DNA from 4 places in the Dysgonomonas termitidis genome. Region 2 is predicted to be linked to each of the others. Evidence: riboswitches for the same ligand, from Rfam matches in the RefSeq annotation. Region 2 holds a riboswitch; each other region holds the start of a gene.
The links. A riboswitch is a leader RNA that binds a small molecule or an ion and turns the genes downstream of it on or off. The one in region 2 is predicted to bind cobalamin.
Positions count from the first base shown of each region.

Region 1: linked by a shared signal. The riboswitch ahead of ACYQ3L_RS13125 (cysteine-rich CWC family protein) and the one ahead of ACYQ3L_RS04665 (anaerobic ribonucleoside triphosphate reductase) in region 2 are both predicted to bind cobalamin.
Region 3: linked by a shared signal. The riboswitch ahead of ACYQ3L_RS14405 (cobyric acid synthase) and the one ahead of ACYQ3L_RS04665 (anaerobic ribonucleoside triphosphate reductase) in region 2 are both predicted to bind cobalamin.
Region 4: linked by a shared signal. The riboswitch ahead of ACYQ3L_RS14775 (precorrin-2 C(20)-methyltransferase) and the one ahead of ACYQ3L_RS04665 (anaerobic ribonucleoside triphosphate reductase) in region 2 are both predicted to bind cobalamin.

Region 1 covers NZ_BAAHYD010000002.1:2,150,698-2,156,807, forward strand. The annotation lists gene ACYQ3L_RS13105 (hypothetical protein) at 1-493, shown strand, start outside; gene ACYQ3L_RS13110 (ribonuclease H family protein) at 490-885, shown strand; gene ACYQ3L_RS13115 (hypothetical protein) at 961-1,164, shown strand; gene ACYQ3L_RS13120 (HU family DNA-binding protein) at 1,240-1,506, shown strand; cobalamin riboswitch at 1,593-1,785, shown strand; gene ACYQ3L_RS13125 (cysteine-rich CWC family protein) at 2,233-2,454, shown strand; gene ACYQ3L_RS13130 (phosphoenolpyruvate carboxykinase (ATP)) at 2,715-4,445, shown strand; gene ppc (phosphoenolpyruvate carboxylase) at 4,692-6,110, shown strand, end outside.
Region 2 covers NZ_BAAHYD010000002.1:55,308-61,417, forward strand. The annotation lists gene nrdG (anaerobic ribonucleoside-triphosphate reductase activating protein) at 1-122, opposite strand, end outside; gene ACYQ3L_RS04665 (anaerobic ribonucleoside triphosphate reductase) at 115-2,322, opposite strand; cobalamin riboswitch at 2,497-2,744, opposite strand; cobalamin riboswitch at 2,983-3,234, shown strand; gene ACYQ3L_RS04670 (threonine/serine exporter family protein) at 3,411-4,205, shown strand; gene ACYQ3L_RS04675 (threonine/serine exporter family protein) at 4,208-4,711, shown strand; gene dapB (4-hydroxy-tetrahydrodipicolinate reductase) at 5,059-5,775, shown strand; gene lepB (signal peptidase I) at 5,808-6,110, shown strand, end outside.
Region 3 covers NZ_BAAHYD010000002.1:2,442,561-2,448,670, reverse strand. The annotation lists gene ACYQ3L_RS14410 (aminotransferase class I/II-fold pyridoxal phosphate-dependent enzyme) at 1-831, opposite strand, end outside; gene ACYQ3L_RS14405 (cobyric acid synthase) at 828-2,396, opposite strand; cobalamin riboswitch at 2,464-2,757, opposite strand; gene ACYQ3L_RS14400 (B3/B4 domain-containing protein) at 2,829-3,491, shown strand; gene ACYQ3L_RS14395 (NAD(P)H-hydrate dehydratase) at 3,744-5,198, shown strand; gene ACYQ3L_RS14390 (M23 family metallopeptidase) at 5,284-6,110, opposite strand, start outside.
Region 4 covers NZ_BAAHYD010000002.1:2,546,959-2,553,068, forward strand. The annotation lists gene ACYQ3L_RS14760 (ABC transporter ATP-binding protein) at 1-744, opposite strand, end outside; gene ACYQ3L_RS14765 (iron chelate uptake ABC transporter family permease subunit) at 749-1,783, opposite strand; gene ACYQ3L_RS14770 (ABC transporter substrate-binding protein) at 1,783-2,913, opposite strand; gene ACYQ3L_RS14775 (precorrin-2 C(20)-methyltransferase) at 2,920-3,627, opposite strand; cobalamin riboswitch at 3,742-4,048, opposite strand; gene dpp5 (dipeptidyl-peptidase Dpp5) at 4,718-6,110, shown strand, end outside.

The DNA of each region.
Region 1 (6,110 bases), 2.1 Mb from region 2:
ATCGGAAAAGACGGGGGAACTTATCGGATTTGTATCCCGGCATTCCAAAACAAAGAAACTGAAGGGAGTCCGGGAGAACTCGACATTTGGAAAAAAGATCTGTGTATTATCAGGGGATTTAAAAGGAACAATCATACCCAATATCTTATACGATGTGGAACTTAAAGCGATGCACCGGGGCAATGGATACGTTGTCGTATCGGCCCGGCCCAGGCAATTTAAAGCCCGGATAGAAAAAGTGACCGTACCGAAAGCCATCTACAGGCTGAAAGTCACATTCGGCAACAAGACGGTCTACTTTGACCCGAAGCATGGCAAATCGGATTCAAGCCGTACCCTGGAGGGAGTTCTCGATATATTAGCTTCCCGCGTTGACATAGAGGAGCCGGATTCAGTGCTTGCTGAATTTAAGGAGGAGGGGATAGCGCTTATTAAACAGATGGAAGCCGATGGATTTTTAGTACCGAAGTCGAATAAAAACCAACGGAAATGAAACGTCCATCGAATGGAATAGCTACAGACGCGGCCCATTCCACAAAAAACAAACTGACCCGTTACCGGGGAATCGACCTTAGTACCGGCAGGCAAATCTTCCTGGAGGATTTAGGTAACCAAACGGTGAATATAGGCGAGTTCCTGGGTGTGGTTGCGGCTGTAAAATATATCATCGAAAATGATTTCCATCCCAGGGTTATTTACACAGACAGCATTACGGCTATAACCTGGTTTAACAACAAAAGAACGGCATCAGGGAAGAGAAATACGGAACTGGAGAAAGCCGGGGTCTTTTTGAAAGTGTTTTCTGCAGAAGTAGATAAGATTGATGTATTGCACTGGAAAAATGATTTATGGGGGGAAACTCCGGCGGATTTCGGATGCAAATGATAAGATGTGAATATTGTTAGACCGGTGCTTTCCTGTCTTTCCTGACAGGAAAGCACGCTTATTTTAATGATTACTATGGCAAAGAAAAAATCGGAAATAGATAAACTGGTAAGCTTACCGGAGAAAGAATACCTGGAGCTGCTGGAAGCCCAAATGACTCTCAACGCGTTGAAAATAGCGGGAGTGGAAGAGCTTCCCCTGTATAAGGGTATCAAAAGCATTATAGAAGACGGACGGGTGGAAATACATAATAAGCCCATACAAAAAAGATACAGGTGAAATTAATCTTTATCTTTGTAAGCATCCCGGAACAGAGAAGAAAAAGGGGCCGTATACAAAAACAAATAAAACCGAATGAATAAGAAGCAACTGACAACCCTGGCCGCCAGGAAAGCCGGGGTATCCCAAAAATATATAGCCGACAGCTTAAACCCGGTATTGGAAACTATTATAGAAGTATTGTCCGGAGGGAACAATATCACCATACAAGGTTTCGGGTCATTTCAGGTAAAGACAATGAAGGAACGCAAGTCAAGAAATCCGAAGACAGGAGAGTTGATTGTCCTTCCGGAAAGGAAGGTTGTTAAGTTTAAGCTGGCAAACGGAAACCAGGTAAAATGACCCGCTTTCTATCCTACCTGTACCTGATGCGAATTATTCTTCTAAATTAATTCATATTAATTAGGATTAGTTTTGAAATTTATCCTACCTTTGTCAACTGTTTTGGTGCCACTTTCTGCATTCGTAGATAGTGGTGAAGAGGGAATCAGGTGCAAATCCTGAACAGACCCGCTGCTGTGAGTTCTTAATAGTTTTACACATTCTTATGCCACTGGATAAATCCGGGAAGGCGTGTAAAATGGAACGAGTCAGAAAACCTGCCAGAGCAAATTTTGTCAGGTCTTTTTTGTGTCCTACTTTTTATATTTGGACCTTACTCTTGTAAAGTCTATGTATCCAGAATACAAAAAAGAATTGTCAAAAGGAGTTTTATGAAGATAAAACTGTATATGGTTATTATTGTAAGTCCATAGTATTAAACCATGTCCAAGTATGGTCTCATGTATGAAATAGTACTATACGATACAAATAATTGCTTATATTCAGATAGTTATATCTTTAACTTCTATTGTCAGAAGACCTGCCAAAGTATATATTTTCATCTTTCGCGGAAAAAGATTGAAAAAACGGGAGAATTATCTCTGTATTTAAGCTTTTGTATTTCGAGAACGGGTTGTGTTTTATAGTAACCTTGTGCCCATCGTATCGGTTGGTAGCATAAGTTTATATTATAGGCACTTCTGTCTTGGTTATCATTATATTATAAATCATCTAAAAATAAAAACAATGAAAAAGATATGTAAGAGATGTTCTGCGTCATTCAGTTGCAGGGAGGACAGGATAGAATTATGCAGTTGTCGTAAGGTAAGTCTTGTTATAGGAGTCCGTGATTATATAAAAGATAATTACCGGGACTGCTTGTGTCCCAAGTGTTTACAGGAAGCAAATACTTCCTTCTATGCATTTGATGTAAATCCTAAGTTCCTGAATAAGAACAAAAATGAATGATTTATAAAGAACTATATTACAGGAAAATAGCAAAATCTTGTTTTAAATTTACAATTTATTATAAATTTAGTCATTAATTCGTTTAATTGTATAGGTAAGTTTCCTTAAATTTGAAACTGGAAAGCATTTCAATACTGATTATATTCAGGTTGGAGTAATCGGTTTATGATCTTCTGTTCGTTTTAGCCATATAGCAGAAGATTATAAACTGAAAATTGTGCGGATAATCAAAAAATTATAAATAATAAACAATATCAGACATGCTACAAGAATTTACTCTAGGCGAAGGTAAAGCAATAATCAACTTCACTCTGAAATTTTGCGACACGCGGCAGAAAATACTTAACAGTTATGGATTCCATAGAGTTATAGAAGTCTTTATTCAGAAACTGAAGAAAGATGAAATAATTATCTATGAATATTATATCAAAGAATTCAAGACTGATGAGGAATTTGAAAAAACGCTGATAGAGGCATTTAAATTGCTTACTGTCTGCAATCCTGATGAAGTACAGAATGTGCATGGAAAATATGCTATCTTCTTCAATGATAAAGACTTGTTTATAGAACTGATAGAATTGCTTTATAGCTTCTGGCGCAGGCTTGAGCGATATACTATCGTCCACAACAGTTCGATAGGCAGTGGTTTGCAGAGCGTTCGTTTTATGCAGGCCAACGAATTGTTCAATGAGCTTATCCTTTCGATATACCGCCGTATCGAAGAAACTGTTATCGGTTACCAATATCGTGTTTACCGTCAATTAACAGCAGGCGCGAATGCAGCTCTTACGCTTAGCGATATCAGCTGGAATTGTCCTGTGGAATACAATGGACTGGCTCCTATACCGTTCATTACGGCAGTAATGTTTAATCCTCCGTTTATCTCTTACACCAAACGAAATACGCGTGACGGTATTTTCCAGGAACATAATATAAATCCTATTGAGAATATCGTTCTCAACGAGGACGACTGGTTCCTGTTCCCTGCTAAAGTTGGGAATATGCTGACATTTGTCTATTTCCATAAAGATTTTATGGTTCATGGTTTTGCTTTGGCAAACCTCTTCGAACTGGCAAAAGAAAGCGAATATATCGGTAAAAAACCGGATATTATCTATGTCTTTGGCTATCCGGACGGACATGAAGAAAAACGTACATTCTATTACAAAGATAAAAAGAACGATATCCTTATCGGTTATGCGAACCATTGCGACGATATAGACTATTTCGGGTATATGAAAAAAATGTTGCTCACACTGCATAATGTGAAGCAAATGGAAAAGCACCGCTTGCCGATACATGGGGCGATGGTAAACATTGCACTGAAAAACGGAAAAGAGTCGAATATCATTATTATGGGAGACAGTGGGGCCGGAAAGTCTGAAAGCCTTGAAGCTTTCCGTACGCTGAACGAAAAATATATCCGCCATATGCGTATCATATTTGATGATATGGGCTATCTGAAAAAAGAGACGGATGGCACAATAAAGGGTTATGGAACGGAGATCGGTGCATTTGTCCGTATCGATGACCTCGATCCTATGTATGCTTTCGAGCAATTGGAAAGAGGTATCTACACAAATCCGGACAAGGTTAATGCCCGCATCACGATACCTGCAGCTACATACGATGTTATCATGAAAGGATATAAAGTAGATTATTTCCTCTATGCGAACAACTATACAGAGTCGGATACGAAAATTAAGTTCTTTACCGATCTGGATGAAGCTATCAAAGTATTTGAGGCAGGAGCGCGTAAAGCGAAAGGAACCACAACCGAAAAAGGTTTGGTGACATCTTACTTTGCTAATCCGTTCGGGCCTGTACAGGAGCAGAAACTGGCGGGTAAACTTATCAAAGAATACTTTACCGATATGGATAAAAACGGAGTTAAGATAGGTGAGATTTATACATCTCTTGCGATAGAGGGACACAGTAAAGACGGACCTCGTGAAGCTGCCGAAGAACTATTTACATTAATCAATGATTAATCAGTGGATTAGCTTTCCTCTACCGGAAAGCTAATCCTGAATATTGTTTAATATCAGAACTTTTTTCTCAGTAAACAGGCAATATTTAAAACATTAGACTTTCTCTGATGTTTACAAATAAACACTAAATGGATACCGGCTAAGGTCGCAGACCTTTTTATTTATAGCTAGGTATAGCGATAAATGATTGTTATATCTTAATATGCAACATTAAATACATTCTTGTACATAATTAAATAGTAGACTATGAGTAATTTGCAGCAATCTTTGATGCATAACAATATCAAACTGCTTGGTGATATGCTGGGTAAAACAATCGGCGAAGCTAAGGGGAAGGATATGGTTGATCTGATAGAAACGATTCGCAGACTTTCCAAAGCCTCGCATTCGGGAGATATTGAAGCACATAAGTCGCTGGTGAAGACACTTCAAAATCTGAAAGATGAAGAATTTCTTCCTGTAGCGCGTTCCTTCAATCAATTCCTGAATCTGACAAATACAGCCGAGCAGTATAATAGTGTATCGCCTCATGCTCAGGGGGCGGAAAATCCTGTCAATTTCCCGGAGATATATAAAAAATTAAAAGATGCTAACCTTAGTGATGAAGCCATAATAAAAGCAATAGAGAATATCTCCGTTGACTTGGTATTGACTGCGCATCCGACTGAAATAAACAGACGCTCGCTTATCAATAATCTGAATCAGGTCGATCATTGTCTGGCATTGCTGGACCATGACGATTTGGCTAATTACCAAAAGGTGCAGATTTTGCGCAGGTTGAAGCAACTTATCGCCCAATATTGGTATACTGACGAAATCCGCCAGAAACGTCCGACTCCGAACGAGGAGGCAAAATGGGGCTATGAAGTGGTGGAAAACAGCTTGTGGAAAGCTGTCCCTGCATATATCCGTGAACTCGACGAACAGATAAGGAATACAATACCATACCGGCTGCCGGTTAATGCCCGCCCGATACACTTTTCTTCGTGGATGGGAGGTGACCGTGACGGTAACCCGAATGTAACGGCAAAAATTACCCGTGAAGTGTTGCTGGATAGCAGAAAAAGAGCTGCCAGGCTATTTCTCGAAGACGTTGAAGTTCTTGTAAAAGAGCTGTCGATGGCAACGTGCACTACTGAATTCAGGGATTATATAAAAGACTATGAGGTACAGGAGCCATACCGTGAATCAATGAAACGGTTGCGTACCAGACTGAAAAATACTGTAGCTTATCTGGATGCGCGTATCGAGGGAAAGAATCCGGAACGAACAGATGATATACTGATTCATAACGAACAGCTATGGGAGCCGCTTCACGAGTGTTATAAATCTCTTGTAGCCTGCAAGATGGAAATCATTGCCGACGATAAACTGCTCGACACCATGCGCCGGGTGCGTTGTTTCGGTTTAACTCTGACTCAGCTGGATATTCGCCAGGAGAGTACGATACATACTGAAGCCTTGTCCGAAATAACCCGCTACCTTGGATTGGGAGACTACGAGACCTGGTCGGAAGAAGACAAACAGGCATTCCTGATAAAAGAACTTAATTCGAAACGTCCGCTTATCCCCCATAACTGGGAGCCCAGCCCTCAGACTAAAGAAGTACTGGATACCTGTAGGGTAATAGCGGAGACACCCGTCGGGTCAATTCCTACCTATGTC
Region 2 (6,110 bases):
TGGGGATTGTGGCACCCTTTGCAAAGGTGTGCACACCCGGCGGCATAGATGGCAGTCCGGAATCCGGGGCCATCTACAGTGGTGTCGTGTACGATATCCAGTATCGATATATTGCTATTCATGGACAATACGGTCATTAAGTTCAGCAAGTTTTGCGCTATTCCATCTATCGGTAGTGCCTACCAGATAGCCTGTTATACGTTGCAGGCGGTCTATCTGCATGCTTCCGCAACGGGGGCACTCATTTATTTGTGTAGCGGCATTTTCGTATCCGCATTTCAGGCAACGGTTCCGGTTATGGTTCACCGAGGCGTAGCCGATATTATATTTATCCATCATATCTACAACAGTCATAATAGCTTCTGGATTATGAGTCGCGTCGCCATCCATCTCGACATAAAATATATGTCCTCCACGCGTAAGATCGTGATAGGGAGCCTCTATTTTAGCTTTCCGATGTGCGCTGCATGAATAATATACAGGTACATGATTTGAGTTTGTATAATACTCCCGGTCTGTAATTCCTTCAATAAGTCCGAAATCTTTTTTGTCGCGTCGTGTAAACCGCCCGGCAAGTCCTTCGGCGGGAGTGGCCAGTACGCTATAGTTGTGCTGATATTTATCAGAAAATTCATTTACCCGGTCTCTCATATATGTTATTATTTCCAGACCTAGTTTCTGGGCGGTTTCGTCTTCTCCGTGGTGCTTGCCGGTAAGGGCAACCAAGGCTTCGGCCAGCCCGATGAACCCTATGCCAAGTGTGCCCTGATTGATAACTTTCTCTATTGTATCCTCACCTGCCAGCTGCTCGCAACCTTCCCATAGCACCGACATTAATAACGGGAATTGTTTGGGAGCGGCTGTCTTTTGGAACTCGAAGCGGCGATGCAATTGGAGGGCGGCCAGCCCGAGCATCTGATCCAGTTTCCTGTAAAAGCAGTCGATCCGTTCCTTCTCGTTTTCTATGTTTCTGCATTCCAGAGCAATGCGTACCAGATTGAGTGTAGAGAAAGAAAGATTGCCTCTGCCTACCGATGTTTTCTTTCCAAAACGGTTTTCAAATACGCGGGTACGGCAGCCCATTGTCGCCACTTCATATTCAAAACGGCGGGGATCGTTCTCATTCCATTCTTCATGTTGGTTGAATGTCGCGTCCAGATTCAGAAAGTTAGGGAAGAAACGATGTGCGCTCACCTTGCATGCCAGTTGGTATAAATCGTAATTCCGGTCTGTTGGTAAATAGCTTACTCCCCGCTTCTTTTTCCATATCTGTATCGGGAAAATGGCTGTTACTCCGTTGCCCACGCCTTCATCTGTGCTGATTAACAGTTCCCGCATGATGCATCTTCCTTCGGCAGAAGTATCCGTTCCATAATTAATAGAACTGAATACCACCTGATTGCCTCCCCGGGAGTGTATGGTGTTCATGTTATGGATGAAGGCTTCCATCGACTGGTGTACACGGCTCACTGTACGGTTTATGGCATGTTGGATAATTCTTTCGTCACCATGTAATCCGGTCAGGTCTTTTGATAAGTAATCCTCTATTGGTGTTTCGTAAAGGTGTTTGTAGTCCAGTCCGTTTATCTGTTCCAGCACTTTTATTTCTTCAATAAAACTACGCCTGACAAAAGGTGCCAGATAAAAATCAAAAGCAGGGATGGACTGGCCACCATGCATTTCATTCTGGGCTGTTTCCATGGATATGCAGCCAATCATGCTCGCTGTTTCTATACGTTTGGCAGGACGCGATTCTCCATGTCCGGCATTGAATCCATGCTGAAGTATCTTATCTAATGGGTGCTGTACACAAGTGAGGCTTTTGGTCGGATAATAGTCCTTGTCGTGAATATGTAAATAGTTTTGGCGGACGGCTTCTTTTACTTCCGGCAGCAGCAGATAGTCGTCAACAAAAGGCTTCGTAGTTTCACTCGCGAATTTCATCATCATTCCTGCCGGAGTATCAGCGTTCATGTTGGCATTTTCGCGTGTGATATCGTTCGATTTGGTCTCTATGATTTCGAGGAACATGTCCCGTGTTTTGGCCTTTCGGGCAATGCTGCGCTGGTCGCGGTAAGCGATATATTTTTTAGCTGCTTCTTTCCGTGGGCTTTTCATCAGTTCCACTTCTACCATATCCTGGATTTGCTCTACGGTCATTTGCTCGTTACCCTGGCAAGAGATAAAATCCGTGATGCGTCTTATCAGGGAAGAGTCTTCTCCTTGTTCGGTGTGTAACATGGCTTTGCGGATAGCTGCCATTATCTTTTCTTCATTGAAGCCGACTATGCGTCCGTCTCTTTTTATGACTGTCTGAATCATGGTTGTATTATGTTATGAGTAAAAGAAAGTATTCGACCCGCTTTCGCGTCGTCAATTGTTGATTAATGATACATTGCTTCAATGTAACTGACGGGGATAGAGACCAAAATAGGCGAAGAGAGATTAAAGATGTAAAGTCACCGCATATTCTATTCTATCGCTTTTCTCCCGAAAGCTACGAATGTATACACGGCAGGTCTTCTGACTTATTTCCCGGTTAGGAGCCTTCCCAATGTTCAGTTAACAGTGAGCAGTAAGCAGTTAACAAAATGATAACTGAAACTGATGACCGGTAACTGTCGATCAGTGGCGTGAGGGCCTAACCTTTTCTTGAAATTTACAGCTACGGGGATAGTTCAGGACTTGCACCTGATTCCCTTTTCATCTGATTTTATTTCAGAACCGTATATGGTAACAAAGGTAGATTATTTTTTTATATGGTTTTCAAAAATGAGATTTATTTATTGAAAAATAATGCCAAAGTTTCCCGAAATAAATTCTAAGTTATACAATATTAGATAAATAAAACTTTTATATTGTTGAAAAGTTTCCTAAATTGGATAATTTACGATATTAATTTATCTTTATTCCGGATGATTTGCCGATAACTACAGAAAAAAATATTTTCTCAAAATGTTATTATTTCGATTTTTTATTCCAACTTTGTATCTGATTATTGGTGTTACAAGTCCGCATCTTCGGATAAGTAATGAAAAAGGGAATCAGGTGCAAGTCCTGAACAGACCCGCTGCTGTAACCTCTTTTCAGTGAACAGTTAACAGTCATCAGTTAACATTCATTGATGTTGTTCCGAGCGATACCCAATGCCACTGGTCGACAGATAACTGTCTATCGGGAAGGCTGCACGGAGCAAGAGTGAGTCAGAAGACCTGCCAGTAATAGTATGATTTTGTCTTTCGAGGATTAGAGGCAAGTTGGAGAAGTAAAAATTCATGTTCGGATAAAGCTGGTTTTGTGCAACAGTCAAAGTTGCATTGTGTTGGTTATATATGATAACTAAGATCCCTGCAAGAGCCGCCGACAGAATCACTTATTCTCCCGGAGATTAATTTTATAAAGCAAACAAAATGGAAAATGTTTTGCCGGAGGACAAAGGTATGTCCGCTACAAAATTTGCCGATCTGATTTTGGAGGTCAGTACGATTCTGTTAGAGTCAGGCGCTCACTGTGAACGTATAAACCGGAATGTGCAACGTATTGCCGATACGACTTGTTTTAAGGTGGAGATGCTTCTCTCCTTTACTGCTGTATCGGTAACGGTTACAGATCGTGAAAATCCCGAAAATACAGTAACCGGAAACAAGCGGGTGAGGCATCATGGTGCGCATTTCGGCGTATTGACAAATACCAGTTTGTTAACATGGAAGCTGTTTGAGAATAAAATTTCGTTGGGTGAGCTGGAAAATTGCCTGAATGAGATAAAAGCCGCACCTAAACATCCTGTTTGGCTGATACGCGTTTTTATCGGGGTAGCATGTGGTTGTTTATGTTTGCTTGCCGGAGGCGACTGGATGGACGGAGCTTTTGCCTTTATAGCGTCACTCATGGGGCTTACAGTGCGTCAGGAAATGGTAAAAAAGGGTTTCAATCTGATGGTTGCCGTTGTATGTTCTGCTTTTGCGACTACAACGATCTCCGGCATGAATGTATTGTTCGGTTGTGGCTTATCGCCCGATATATCGGTAGCAACCGCTGTCCTGTTCCTTATACCGGGGGTCCCGTTGATTAATTGTATTATAGATTTGCTGGAGGGGTATATACCCACGGGAATTGCGCGTGGGGCATTCGGCGGCTTTATTTTGTTATGTATAGCGATCGGCATGTTTATGAGTATGTCATTGATAGGTATTAATAATTTTTAGAGATGATGATAGATATATTAAGAGATGCTTTTCTAAGCTTTTTTGTAGCAATAGGCTTCGCGCTTCTTTTCGAGACCCCCCGAAAAGCTTTGCTGATTGCAGGATTGTTAGGAGGGGTAGGGCATTGTATCCGGTTTGTGCTGTTGCAATTGGATTATGGTTTGGTCGCATCTACACTTTGCGGGACTGTATTTATCGGGCTTGCCGGAATTTATTGCGCCCACCGTATACATACGCCTCCTGTCGTTTTTACGCTTCCTGCCTGCATTACGATGATTCCCGGCTTATATGCATACCGCACGATGCTCGGTTGTATCAGGATATACGAAGAGGGGATGGATAATAAAGGTTCGTCATTGCTGCAGGATACCGCATATAACTTTATTCTTACCTCTTCGCTATTGTTTTGTCTGGCGATCGGTATTTGCATTGCCGCACTCGTTTTTCGTAAAAAAAGTGTGAAAGATATAAAGAAAATCAGGGATTTGGGTATAAAGATTTTTTGAACTAATAAAGACTTGAATTCATCAATTGAGATGCTTATAAGCATTTCTTCCTGAAGGCAGGGGATGGCTAAAGTGTTAAGAATATCTAACCGGATGTAATAAACCGGGAATGGGGGCGACTAACCTTTTGTAGGTGGCTTTTATTGCTTAATTAGATAATAGCCGGGATTTAATAATGCATTTCCTATTATAACTTATTCTTGTTGTTTTACTTACTGATACAAAGAGTTGGCTCGTGTCCTTAAAAAAGCTTATAATCAAGGATTAATTAAAAGGGAAATCCTCTGGAAATAAGTTTTTATGTATATTTGTAAGCTTTAATCAATTAAATTAACAAATACTCAAATATGAATATAGCTCTCATCGGATATGGTAAAATGGGACATGAAATAGAAAAGATAGCTGTTTCGAGAGGTCACAATATTGTATCTGTCATAGATGTAAATAATACGGATGATTTCGGTTCGTCCGCGTTCAAAAGTGCTGATGTGGCAATCGAATTTTCTACGCCTGACAGTGCGATAGATAATTACAGAAAATGTTTTGCTGCACACGTTCCTGTAGTTGCAGGAACAACAGGTTGGCTCGAACATATGGATGAAGTGAAAAAAGCGTGCTCGGAAGGCGTACAGACTTTCTTCTATGCATCGAATTATAGCCTGGGAGTAAATATCTTCTTTGTGTTAAATAAGTATCTGGCACGGATAATGAATAATTATCCGGACTATGATGTGAAGATGGAGGAGATACATCATATTCATAAATTGGATGCTCCAAGCGGAACAGCTATAACGCTTGCAGAAGGTGTAATTGAAAATATCAGCCGCAAGGAACGCTGGAATCTTGAAGTTGAAGAAAAACAATCAGATCTGGCTATCCATTGTATCCGTGAAGGAGAAGTTCCCGGCATACACGAAATAATATATGAGTCGGATGCCGATATTATCAGCATCAAGCATGACGCGAAAAGCCGGAAAGGGTTTGCTTTGGGAGCAGTTATTGCCGCTGAATTTACCAAAGGTAAAAAAGGCTTCCTGGGAATGGATGATATGCTTAAATTTTAAAATAAGGTCGTAAACCTACTTTTACTTACAATATGGAAAATAACACTAAAAAAGATGGCGCGCAGCAAAAACGCAAATCCGGCGTAAGGCAATGGATATATGCCGTTCTTGCATGTATATTGTGTGTCTTGTTTGTTATCTGGACAGGATACTGGGGAGTCCTGATTCTCATTCCCGTTTTTATAGATATCTATATTACGAAATTTATCCCGTGGGGAGCATGGCGCAATGCTAAGAATCCGCATATGAGGAAAGTGCTCGACTGGGTAGATGCTATTGTTTTCGCATTGGTAGGTGTATGGATCATTAATACATTCTTTTTCCAGAATTACCAG
Region 3 (6,110 bases), 2.4 Mb from region 2:
ACACAAAAAGAAATGTGTATCAGTAGGTTGTACAAGAAATTTTTCTATTTTCCCTAAAGATTCCTGTAATTGTTTTGTTTCTCGCAGATATTCATTGATGTTTATTGTCTCCAGACCGCCATTCAACAAGAATTTTCCGGCTTCAACCGCTAATCCGTTTACAGACCACGGCATACGGTATTTTGCTACCTGAGCCAAAGTATCCGCATGTGCCGTAATATACCCCAGGCGCAGTCCGGGTATGGCAAAATGCTTTGTCATGGAATGCAATAATATCACATTCTTATATTGCGCAGCTTCTTCAATATCAAATAAGTCCCTGATTGTGAAATGCTCATACGACTGGTCGATAACAATATATTGAGACGGATGATTTTCAATATATGCTTTCAGTATATTTTTATCCGTTACCGTACCCGTCGGATTGTTCGGATTGCAAAGCCATACCAAACCCGCATCCTGAGGTACTTTATCAAGAGATGCTGACCAGTATATTGTATGATTGTTGATAATTGCGGCATCGCCATATTCACTGAAAGTAGGGTATATTATAGCCGATTTGGCATTATTAAACGCCTGAGCGATCAGATAAATAGCTTCTGTCGCCCCATTGGTTACACATATATTACCCGTATTAACCTTGTATTTCTCAGCCAACAATTCAACCAGAGAGGATGCACCGGGTTCGGGATAAGAATGTATAGCACTGATATGAGCACATAGATGATTCTGCAAGGCGGATAAATCCTGCCCGCTGCGTATATTGGAACTGAAATTGCTTACAATCTTCTTTCCGTGAGTATATATATCATCGCCGTGTCCGTCAATCATTGCCACCTCCCCCAACCCCCTTCCGACAGAGGGGGCTTTTGGTCAATACCATCCTCTGTTACCTCCCCATTTTGGGGGAGGCAGGAGGGGGTGATTATCTTATACACCAGTTCCATATCTACATGCTTACGCACATGGTCGGCAAGTTTATCGTATTGTTCTTCCTTAAACGCCTTGAAGTCGAATGGCACATCGGACAACTTTGCGGCATAAGGAGCTAACAGATAATCTATGACAGCCCCATTATCAAGAATACCATGTATATATGTACCAAAACATTTCTCATTCAGGAAATAGCCGTCAGTACGGCCGCCTTCCAGCTTATTCAGCAGCGAAAGACCTGCATTCCCGACAGGGACAGTCGCCCCCATATGTATCTCATATCCTTCGCAAACAGTATCAGAACCAAGAAAAGAAAACTTCACCTGACGGGTCACTTTCTCCCCTTCCATCTGCGTAGTTACAGGCAGCAAGCCCAATCCGGGCAGGCGCTCAATATTGCTTTCCACATGATTGGGGTCACATACCTCCTGCCCCATTATCTGATAACCACCGCAGATGCCTACTACCGTAGCTCCGTTCTTATGTGCTTTCACAATACTTTGTGCTACACCGTTGCGACGCAGTTCGTACAGGTCGGAAAGAGTACTCTTACTTCCGGGAACAAGCACAATATCCGCCTTTTCTATTTCATCCGTATTATTGGTATAATACAGATGTACGCGGGGATCACGTTCCAGCACATTGAAATCGGTAAAGTTGGATAAATGACGAAGCAGGATAACAGCCACATTCACCTTGCCATGTGTTGCCTGCAAGTTCTTGGTTTGCAGCATCACTGAATCTTCCTCTTCAATATATATATCCTTATAATAAGGTACCACCCCGATAACAGGAATACCGCACAAGTCTTCAATCATTTTCACTCCCGATTCGAAAAGCCTGATATCACCCCGGAACTTATTGATAAGGATACCTTTCACATACCTGCGCTCTTCCTCAGTAAGTAACATTACAGAACCATACACCGAAGCGAACACTCCGCCCCTGTCTATATCCGCTACCAATATTACATTAGCCCCGGCATGTATCGCCATCGGCATATTCACAAGGTCCACAGCCCGCAGATTGATTTCGGAGATACTGCCCGCCCCTTCCATTACAATAGGGTTGTACCGCCGGGCCAGACGGTCGAATGCATCATTTACTTCCTTCCGTAATTCTTCGCGCCCTTCCACCCTGAAATACTCATAAGCATGCTGGTTTCCCACCGGTTTGCCATTCAACACGACCTGACAGACCTTATCAGTCGTAGGCTTCAGCAACAAAGGATTCATATCGGTATGGCAGGGAACACCCGCAGCCTCGGCCTGAACGGCCTGCGCACGTCCTATTTCAAGCCCTTCGGGGGTAGCATATGAATTGAGAGCCATATTCTGCGCCTTGAATGGAGCCGGCTGATAACCGTCTTGCAGAAATATGCGGCAAAAGGCCGATGTAATAATACTTTTACCTACATCACTGCCTGTTCCCGCAAACATGATGGGATTGAGCCTTTTCGTCATTATTTTAGATCCTCTGATATTTTAGTTCTTATGTATTTTAATACACCCCTGACCCCGGGGATATAAAAACCGAATATTTTGTCCGGCAGGTTTCCTGACTTGCTCCATCTTTGAACGGCCTTCCCATTTTCAGTAAACAGTTAGCAGTTATCAGTAAACAGTCAAAAAAACTGTTAACTGATTACTGTATCACTGATTACTGTGAAACAGTGGTATTTGGTATTGCTCAAAGACTTTTTTCAGAAACATTGTTAACTGAATAGAGACCACAGTAGCGGGCACTGTTCCGGATTCTGACCGGATTCCCTTTTCATGTAAAAGACGAGTATCTGTTTACATCACCAAAACAGTTACAAAGATAGCTTTTTATTGAGGTTATACAATACGAAAATTGTAACTTTGAAATTCTGTTAATCGAGATATATTATTAGAATGATAGAAATAAAGGTGTCGGAGGAAATAAGGAAATCCTGCCCCGCTTTTGCCGGAGCAGCCATTTGTGCCAAAGTAAAGAATACCCCTCACAATGAGGAATTATGGAAACTCATAGATAACTGTGTCGCTGAATACAAGGCAAATCACCAGATAGAAGATATAAAGAAGAATCCGGCTATCGCCGCTACCCGTGCAGCATATAAAAAGTTCGGAAAAGACCCGAACCGCTACCGTCCATCGTCTGAAGCCCTTTGCCGCCGAATAGTCAGAGAATTGCCCTTGTATCAGATAGATACACTGGTAGACCTCATTAATCTGGTTTCTATCCGTACAGGTTATTCTATCGGAGGATTCGATGCAGATAAGATAAAAGGCAACACGCTGACATTAGGTGTCGGGATGACCGATGAACCCTATGAAGGGATCGGGCGGGGTATGCTGAATATTGAAGGAATCCCGGTATATCGCGATGCTACCGGTGGTGTGGGAACACCGACAAGTGACAATGAGCGGACAAAGATAGAACTAAGCACAATAAGTTTTCTGGCTATTATAAACGGATATAGCGGAAAAGAGGGTTTGGATGAAGCCGTAAAATATATGCAATCCTTACTGAAAGATTTTGCAGATTCGGATGGCGGGGAAGTTATTTTCTTTTAGTCAATTTTTTGTAAGGAATCATTTAGAACTTTATCTATACTAAATAAGTTATATAAATAAAATTTGAAAGTTATATGAGATACGAGTAGACAAGACACGAGATACAAGTTGATGACTGTTTACTGTTCACTGCTGACTGTTTACTGAAAAGTGTAAAGTTTGTCAAGTTTTAACAAGTCGTAATTTTAAAATAATAAGTCATCAGCTACTGTTTACTGCTGATTGTTAACCGATAATATAAACCTTTGATATATGAAAATACTAACAGGCGCACAAATAAAGGAAGCTGACCGGCATACTATCGAAAATGAACCTATCAGTTCGATAGAATTAATGGAAAGAGCGTCCAATTCCATCGCACAATGGATATGCAACAATGTAGAGAAAGATTATCCCCTGCTCTTCCTTACCGGAAAAGGTAACAACGGTGGTGACGGACTGGCCGTAGCCCGTATCCTGTACCATGCAGGATACAACTGTTCTGTGCATATGGCATTTGATAAAGAACAACTCACCGAGGAGTGCAGATATAATCTGGAGCGCCTGCCCTCCGGCGTCACCAGCAGTGATTTAGAGAATATAAGCGGGAATACTGTCATTATCGACGCCCTGCTGGGTACGGGAGTAAAAGGGGCAATAAAAGAACCTTTATTGCCCATCATCGACAAAGTAAATTCTTTGCGAAACAGTGTTATATCTATCGATTTACCCTCCGGCATGATCAGTGAATACGGAAACAAAAATCAAAAGATTATTAAAGCCGGCATAACCCTGACCCTTGAATTTCCCAAACTGGCGATGTTATTGCCCGAAGCCGGGGAATACTGCGGAGAAATCAAGATATTACCGATTGGACTCAGTTCACAATACATATCCAATGAAGAAACCTCCTATCATTATATAGCGCCCGGTTTCATCGGGGAAATAAAGCAGACAAGGGATAAATTCGCTCACAAAGGAACTTACGGACATGCCTTGCTCATCTGTGGGGCGAGAGGAATGGCCGGAGCCGCAATACTGGCGACAGGCTCGGCTTTGCGCTCAGGTTGCGGACTGGTAACCACACACATTCCTGCCGAAGAACGGTATGCCGTAAATATGGTGTATCCATCCGCCATACTAAGCCTAGATGACGAATCTTATTTTTCCGGCCTGCCTGCAAATGCTTCCAAATATTCATCCATAGGTGTCGGTTGCGGATTGGGACAAGCCCCGCAAACAGCCGATGCTCTCAAGCAATTACTGGTTTCGGTCTATAAACCGGTTGTGATAGACGCCGACGCACTGAATATTATATCGGATCACTACAAGATGAGGCATAATATTCCCGCCGGTTCTATCCTTACACCGCATATCGGAGAACTGAAAAGGCTGATCGGGGAATGGACCAGTGAAGAGGAAAAAATAGAACAGGTGAAAAGGCTTGCCGCCAATCTTAAATCCGTCATCATTGTAAAAGGGGCTCATAGCATGGTCTGTTTGCCGGACGGCAACTGCTATTTCAACTCTACAGGCAACAGCGGCATGGCAAAAGGCGGTAGCGGCGATGTACTCACCGGTTATATTACAGGCCTGCTGGCACGCGGGTATAGTAGTGAGCACGCTGCTATCTTAGGCGTATATATGCATGGTCTGGCCGGAGATAAAGCGGCTAAAAAATATGGAACGGAGGGAATGAATAGCAGGGATTTGATAAAATATTTATGAATTTCAAGATTTCAGGTTTCAAAATCTCAAGATTAGTTCTTCTGTAATTTTGAAATCTTGAAACTTGAAATCTTGAAATTAACCCCTAATATTTGAATTCATATTCATAACTACTCTCATTCCCGCAGGCATCGGTAGCGGTGAATACCAATTTATGGGTTTGCCCCCGTGTCAAACGTTTCGGATCGAATTTGTAGGTATAAACAGGAGATTTCACATCATTCTCAAACAGTGCAAACGCTCCGTCGATAGTTCCACGATAAGAAGCAATACCGCTTTTATTATCTGATAGTCTTATCTTTATTTCTCCTTTAGCTACCCATTTGGCAGGGAGTACAGGAGTGATGGTGGGAGCCTCGGTATCAATCGCGACAGCATAGGTATCACCCAATTCCCTGATACGAGCGGTAACAGCGCCATTGTTGTACTTACCACCTATCCAGGATTCACGGCTGCCGGTGATGCGTACGATACCGTACCGGGATTTGTTGGTCATACTGTCTTTGGTCATCTTGATGGTTATATCGCAGGATTTATCAAGTGGGACATAACTATCGTTGACCTCATAGATGGCAGACATATAATTCTTTGACATGGTTCTCTTCAGATTGAAGCACAGGTCTTTATACAGTGACCCGCCGGCAATGGAAATAGAGAACATATTGCCTTCATAATGGTTATCCTTGTCCCATGCCATTAGTTGTGTACAGTCTTTCCGCCGGGGGATATCCTGCTTTTTGCCGTACACATCGAAAGAATGAGTCGTCTTGTTGCCATAGAGGTCTTCGAGTTCGTATTTCAGCTTGTACACCTTTTCCTCGTTTATGTCGATATAACCATTATTGATGGTCTTATATATAGACAGCTTATTGCCCGGCTCAATAAATGACTTCTGATAGAAACTCTTTTTAC
Region 4 (6,110 bases), 2.5 Mb from region 2:
AATCCCTTTTCTGGCAAAGAAACTACTCAGGCTGCCATCCAGGGACAGATCTTCGGGTGTCCCTATCTTTATTCCGCTCTGCTTGTCCATCAGCCATATTTTATCAGCTATCTGGAGCGCCAGTTCCAAATCGTGAGTGGAAAGAAAAATAGTTTTATTCGTCTTGCGGGATAGTTGGTGCAGCAATTGCATGATTTCTACTTTGCTCGGGAAATCGAGAAAAGCAGTAGGCTCATCCAGAAGGATTATCGGTGTTTCCTGCGCCAGCGCTTTCGCGATCATCACTTTCTGCCGTTCCCCGTCACTTAGTGTATGAACCATCCTGTGCGCCAGATTTTCTATTTTCACCATCGCGATGGCCTTATCTACGATCTCTTTATCTTCTTTATTCAGTTTTCCCCAGAATCCTGTATATGGGCTGCGTCCCAAGCCGATAAGTTCGCGGGCGCTCATGTTTTTTATATCAAATTTTTCGGTCAGGACTACACTGGCGAGGGTAGCAAATTCCTTTTCGCTATATTCTTTTATTTCCTTTCCGCGTATATAGATACTGCCCGACAATTTGGGCTGGAAAGCCGAAAGTGTCCGCAGCAAGGTAGACTTGCCTATCCCGTTGGCTCCGAGCAAGCAGGTAAGTTCCCCGCTGAAAATGGATGAAGTTATACTTTCGGCGACAGTGATGATATTCTTTTTTGAAGAATATCCTATCGAAAGATGCTGTATATCGATTGTCTTTTGTTTCATCTTCCTATTCCGTTATCTCATTCTTACGTTTTCCGAATAATACCGATATAACTATCGGCGCACCTATGAGTGCCGTCACCGAGTTGATAGGTAATGCCCCTTCAAATCCCGGCATGCGTGCTATAAGGTTGCACAGCAGGGCAAGGGATGCCCCTGTGAGTGTGACGGCAGGCATCAGTATCCGGTGGTCGGATGAGACAAATATTGTACGGCACAGATGAGGTACGGCCAGTCCCAGAAAGACGATAGGTCCGCAATAAGCTGTGATAATAGCCGTGATAACGCACGAACAGCAAATCACGTACAGGCGGGCACGTTTTATATTCAGCCCTAAATTACGGGCATAGCCATCGCCGAGCAGCATAAGGTTCAGGGTCTTGATAAGCAGGAATGAAAGCGGGATAAGTACGGCCATTATAAAGACGAAAGTATAGACCTGATTACCCGATACTTTCGCGAAACTGCCCAGTCCCCATATTACATATGCCCTGACATCTTCATCGTTGCTGAAAAATTTAAGGACGCCGATAATGGCGGTCGCTATATAGCCTATCATGACTCCGATAATAAGGAGTATGACATTTCCCCTTACCCGTTGCGAAATGGCTATTATGATTGCCATCACAGTCATTGCCCCGGCAATAGCCGCCACAGATACAGCCACTTCCCCGAAAAAGCCTAAAGTACTCAACGCCGTTCCTGCAATGCTTCCCGACAGAAGGATAATGAAAGCTACACCGAGGCTTGCGCCCGAACTGATACCCAGTTCGGAGGGACCGGCCAGGGGATTACGGAATACGGTCTGCATCTGCAACCCGCTTATAGATAAACCTGCTCCCGCAACCAAGGCTGTCAGTGTCTGGGGAAAACGGGATTTCCAGATTATATTCTGCCATATCAGCGGTTCATCTCCTGTTCCGGATAATATGTTCCAGATAGAGCCTACGGGTATGGAGATAGTTCCCAATACAAGATTGAGTATGAAAAACAGCAGGATAGATGCAAAAATAAGTGCGAGTAAAACTATATGATGTTTCATTATTTCAATAGTTCATAATATACAGGTGTGTGTTCCGGTAACAGCTCGGGGTGGAATATCTTTATCAGGTCGGCCAGTACGACTTCCGGCTCTACAGGCGTATTTTCATAGAAGGGTTTTTCCCTGAGATTGCAATAGATAAGTTTTTTATCTTTGTATGCTTTGAAATCTGTGTAACGTGCGTCGCTTTGTTTCAGCGCTTCATAGCCGAACGTTCCGTTGTGGCTGTTTACCATACGCCAGTATTCGGCATTCGCGCCCTGAGAATATACAGTTTCGAAATCCACATAAAATCCGCCCGATTCGTCATCGTTTTTCATAAAATAGGATGCTCCCGCATCGCGGAAGAGTTGCGCCAGATAGCTGTTCCCTCCTACGACATACCAATTGCCCGAATGCAGTTCCCCGCTAAGCACTGCCGGCTTATGCGCCACTGGTCCGGCCAATGATTTCAGTTTATTATATTTTTTTTCTATTTCATCGAATTGTTTACCTGCCTGTTCTTCCATTCCCAATAAAAGCCCTGTAAATTTTATCCATTCGGCCTGTCCCAGAGGAGACGATTCTTTATATCCTAAAAAGCTGATCAGAGGAATATCCAGATTGCGGATAGCATCATAACCTCCGCGCTTGAAGGGCGAAACAAGGATAATGTCGGGATCGATAGCCATAACCACTTCGTTGTCAAACTCCCCTTCGATACCGATTTTGCTTGTTTTCCCGGTTTTCAATTGTTCATTTAGCTGAGGATTAAACAGGAAACGGGTACTGGTTATCCCCGCTATTTTGTCTACAGCGTCTAATTTGATAAAATTGGAAATTTGCAGGGTGGTCATACACACCACGCTTTTTACGGGGACTTCTATAATCTGGTATCCGGCAGGTATGCCCGTTTTATCTTCCCCTCTTTTCAATAAAGCATATTGATACTTGGTATCGCTTTCGCCGGAAGGATCATGTATATCCACCAGTTTGTAATTTCCATGTTCGGATACGGTAAAGCCTTTTGCATATTTGATATTTAATGTATCATGCATGCTGGAAATATTGTTGCTGTCTTTCTTATTCGGGTTACATGCTATGAAGCAGCCAAAAGCAAGCAGGATTATTGAACGGGCAAGGAATTTCATATTTGTTTATTTGCGGATTATTATTAGTGAAAAGTAAGGGAATTTACGATTGAGTATTTCTTCCCTGTTCTGAGTATAGACTTCTTTGCCGGAGATTCCTGCATTTTCAAAATAGTGGAAAGTGATGTCCTGAATATTTTCTAATGCTTCCTTTATTACTTGTTCGCACTGGGAAGCTTTCATCAGTACAACGGTTTTGCCGGTTTTGATCTTTTCTTCCAGACCATCTGCTGATGTTATGATACCCGGAATAACTTCGAGTTCTTCCTCTTGTTTCACAATATGAATGTTGGCCAGAGTGCCACAGGCTATAAACGCAGGTACGCCCGCGATGCGGCTGACCGGTATATTCTCCTGTGTAAGATATTCGCTTATGTAATAGATGGTAGAGTAGAATCCGGCATCACCTTCGGCTGTAACAGCTATTTTATGTCCGGATTTATACCTGTCCGATATTTCTTCCGCCACAGCCTTGTAGCTCTCAATGGCCAGAGAACGGTCTTTGTTCATAGGTACATTGAATGTGTTCAGCTTTGATTCGCCGATGCTCAATTGCAATAGGACATCTTTTGCCCGTGAGGAGCTTTTTCCTCCGGGAAGGGCGGTTGACGGACAAAATATCAAATCTGCTTCTTGCAGTGTTTTCAAACCTTTCAAGGTTATCAGTTCCGGGTCTCCGGGACCGAGGGATACGAACGTAACAGGATCAAACATCTTTAAGATTCATTTTATAAGAGTTAGAATCAGATGCCTTTAGTATAGGACTAAAATAGACGAACAGGTATGTGTGTTGTCTGTAAATAGTATTTAAGCCTAAACCTCGAGCTTTCAACTAATAATGTTCCGGCAGGTTTTCTGACTTACTCCATTTTTGAACGGCCTTCCCATTTTCAGTAAACAGTTAGCAGTAAACAGTTAACAAAAATTATTAACTGATAGCTGATGACTGATGACTGTCAATCAGTGGTTTGAGTATTGTTCAAAAACTTTTTTCAGAAACATTGTTAACTGATGACTGTTAACTGTTAACTGAATAGAGCTTACAGCAGCGGGTCTGTTCAGGATTTGCACCTGATTCCCTTTTAATTACTCGTCCGGCACGCGGATTTGTAACACCAGAACTTAGTGCAAAGATATGGAATTAAATTTATAATGATTTATATAATGTATGTGAAATAACTTTATCTATATATTTAGCTTCTAGCTCATAGCTCTTTGAAAGAATGAATCAGCCCCCTCAATCCCCCACCTTAGCTTTGAGGAGAGAAACCTTGGCTTTGAGGAGAGAAAATAATTGATAAAAGTGTAACTTTTGTAACTTTTTAACAGTTACAAGTTACTTCGCCCTAGGGCAGTTACAAGTTACGAGTAAACAAGATACAAGATACGAGTTGTTAACTGATGACTGCTAACTGTTAACTGAAAAGTTGTCAGGTTTGTAAAGTTTTATATCTATATGAAAATATGTAAAGTTTGTCAGATTTTTGGAAGATAGTTACCAAAGGACAAAATACGGGTTGTTCACTGTTTGTTGTAATAAATCAGGGTATATCTGCGCTTTTTGAGTGTAATCAACTTTTTACTGCGGAGGGCGCAAAGATTTACGTAAAGGGTACAGGGAAAAAATGTAAAATGTGTCAGGTTTGTCAAGTTTTTTAGAAAATAAGTTGCTGGTTGATGCACCTTGTGTGTGGTTAGGGATAACGAAAAAAAGATTTGCTAATTGAATTGGAGCGTCGACACATTTGTTGTATGTATTGCAAAAAACAAATATCTTTGAACCTATAAAATATAATTTAACTATATGAATAAATCAATTATGGCATTATTACTCGGCGCATCAGTCGTTTCGTGTGGCGGTAAATTTTCCGCAAAAATAGAAGACACGGAGAAAGATGCCCCCCTGATCGGCAAAGCCACCGTAAAAGTAGAAAACGGTATCATGACCCCCGAAGTCCTTTACAGCTTCGGACGCGTATCCGACGTACAAGTTTCGCCTGATAAATCAAAAGTACTCTATGGAGTCACTTATGTGAGCATCGAGCAGAATAAGACCAACCGGGAGTTATTCACCATGAATATTGATGGCTCGGACAAAAAGCAGATAACCCAAACTGCCAAAAGCGAAAACAATGCTGTATGGGTGAAAGGTGGTGCCAAGATCGCATTCCTAAGTAGCGAAAGCGGCTCTTCGCAAATTTGGGAAATGAATCCTGATGGCAGTGAACGAGTGCAGATAAGCGACATAGAAGGCGGTGTCAACGGATTTTCTTATTCGCCTGATGAGAAGAAAATCCTGTACATTAAAAATATAAAGTACGGAGAACGTACTGCCGATAAATACCCCGATCTGCCTAAAGCATCGGGCCGCATCATAGATGATTTGATGTATAAACACTGGTCGGAATGGGTGGAGGAAATCCCCCACAGCTTCATAGCCGGTTATGACGGTACAAAAATGACAGACGGTATAGATATTTTAGGCGATGAACCTTACGAATGCCCTATGCTCCCGTTCGGCGGAATAGAGCAACTCGCCTGGAGTCCCGACGGTAAATCCATTGCATACACCTGCCGGAAGAAAAAAGGGATGGAATATGCCTTGTCTACCAACTCCGATATATACCTGTATAATATAGATACAAAAGAGACGAAAAATCTTACAGAAGGTATGATGGGATATGACATCAATCCTGTTTTCTCTCCTGATGGCAAATATATTGCATGGCAAAGTATGGAGCGTGACGGATACGAATCGGACAAAAACCGGATGTTTGTAATGAATCTGACCACTAACGATAAAATTTATGTAACCGAAAAGTTTGATTATAACACCGATTATCTGGCCTGGAACGATAATGAGAGTATTTATTTCGTTTCATGTGTAGAGGCTAAGACGCATCTGTTCAAGGCCTTTGTGCATACCAAGGAAATAAATCAGATAACAAAGGGTGATTACGATTATGAATCATTCGGCATAGCCGGAGATAAACTTATCGCAATACGCCATTCGTTATCGGCGCCAAATGAAATATATTCTGTAAATACAACTAACGGGGAAGCCACCGAATTGAGCTTTGAAAATAAAGAAATACTCGGGCAGTTAAAAATGGGTAAAGTGGAAGAGCGTTGGATTGCTACTACTGACGGGAAGAAAATGCTGACATGGATCGTCTATCCGCCAAACTTCGACCCAA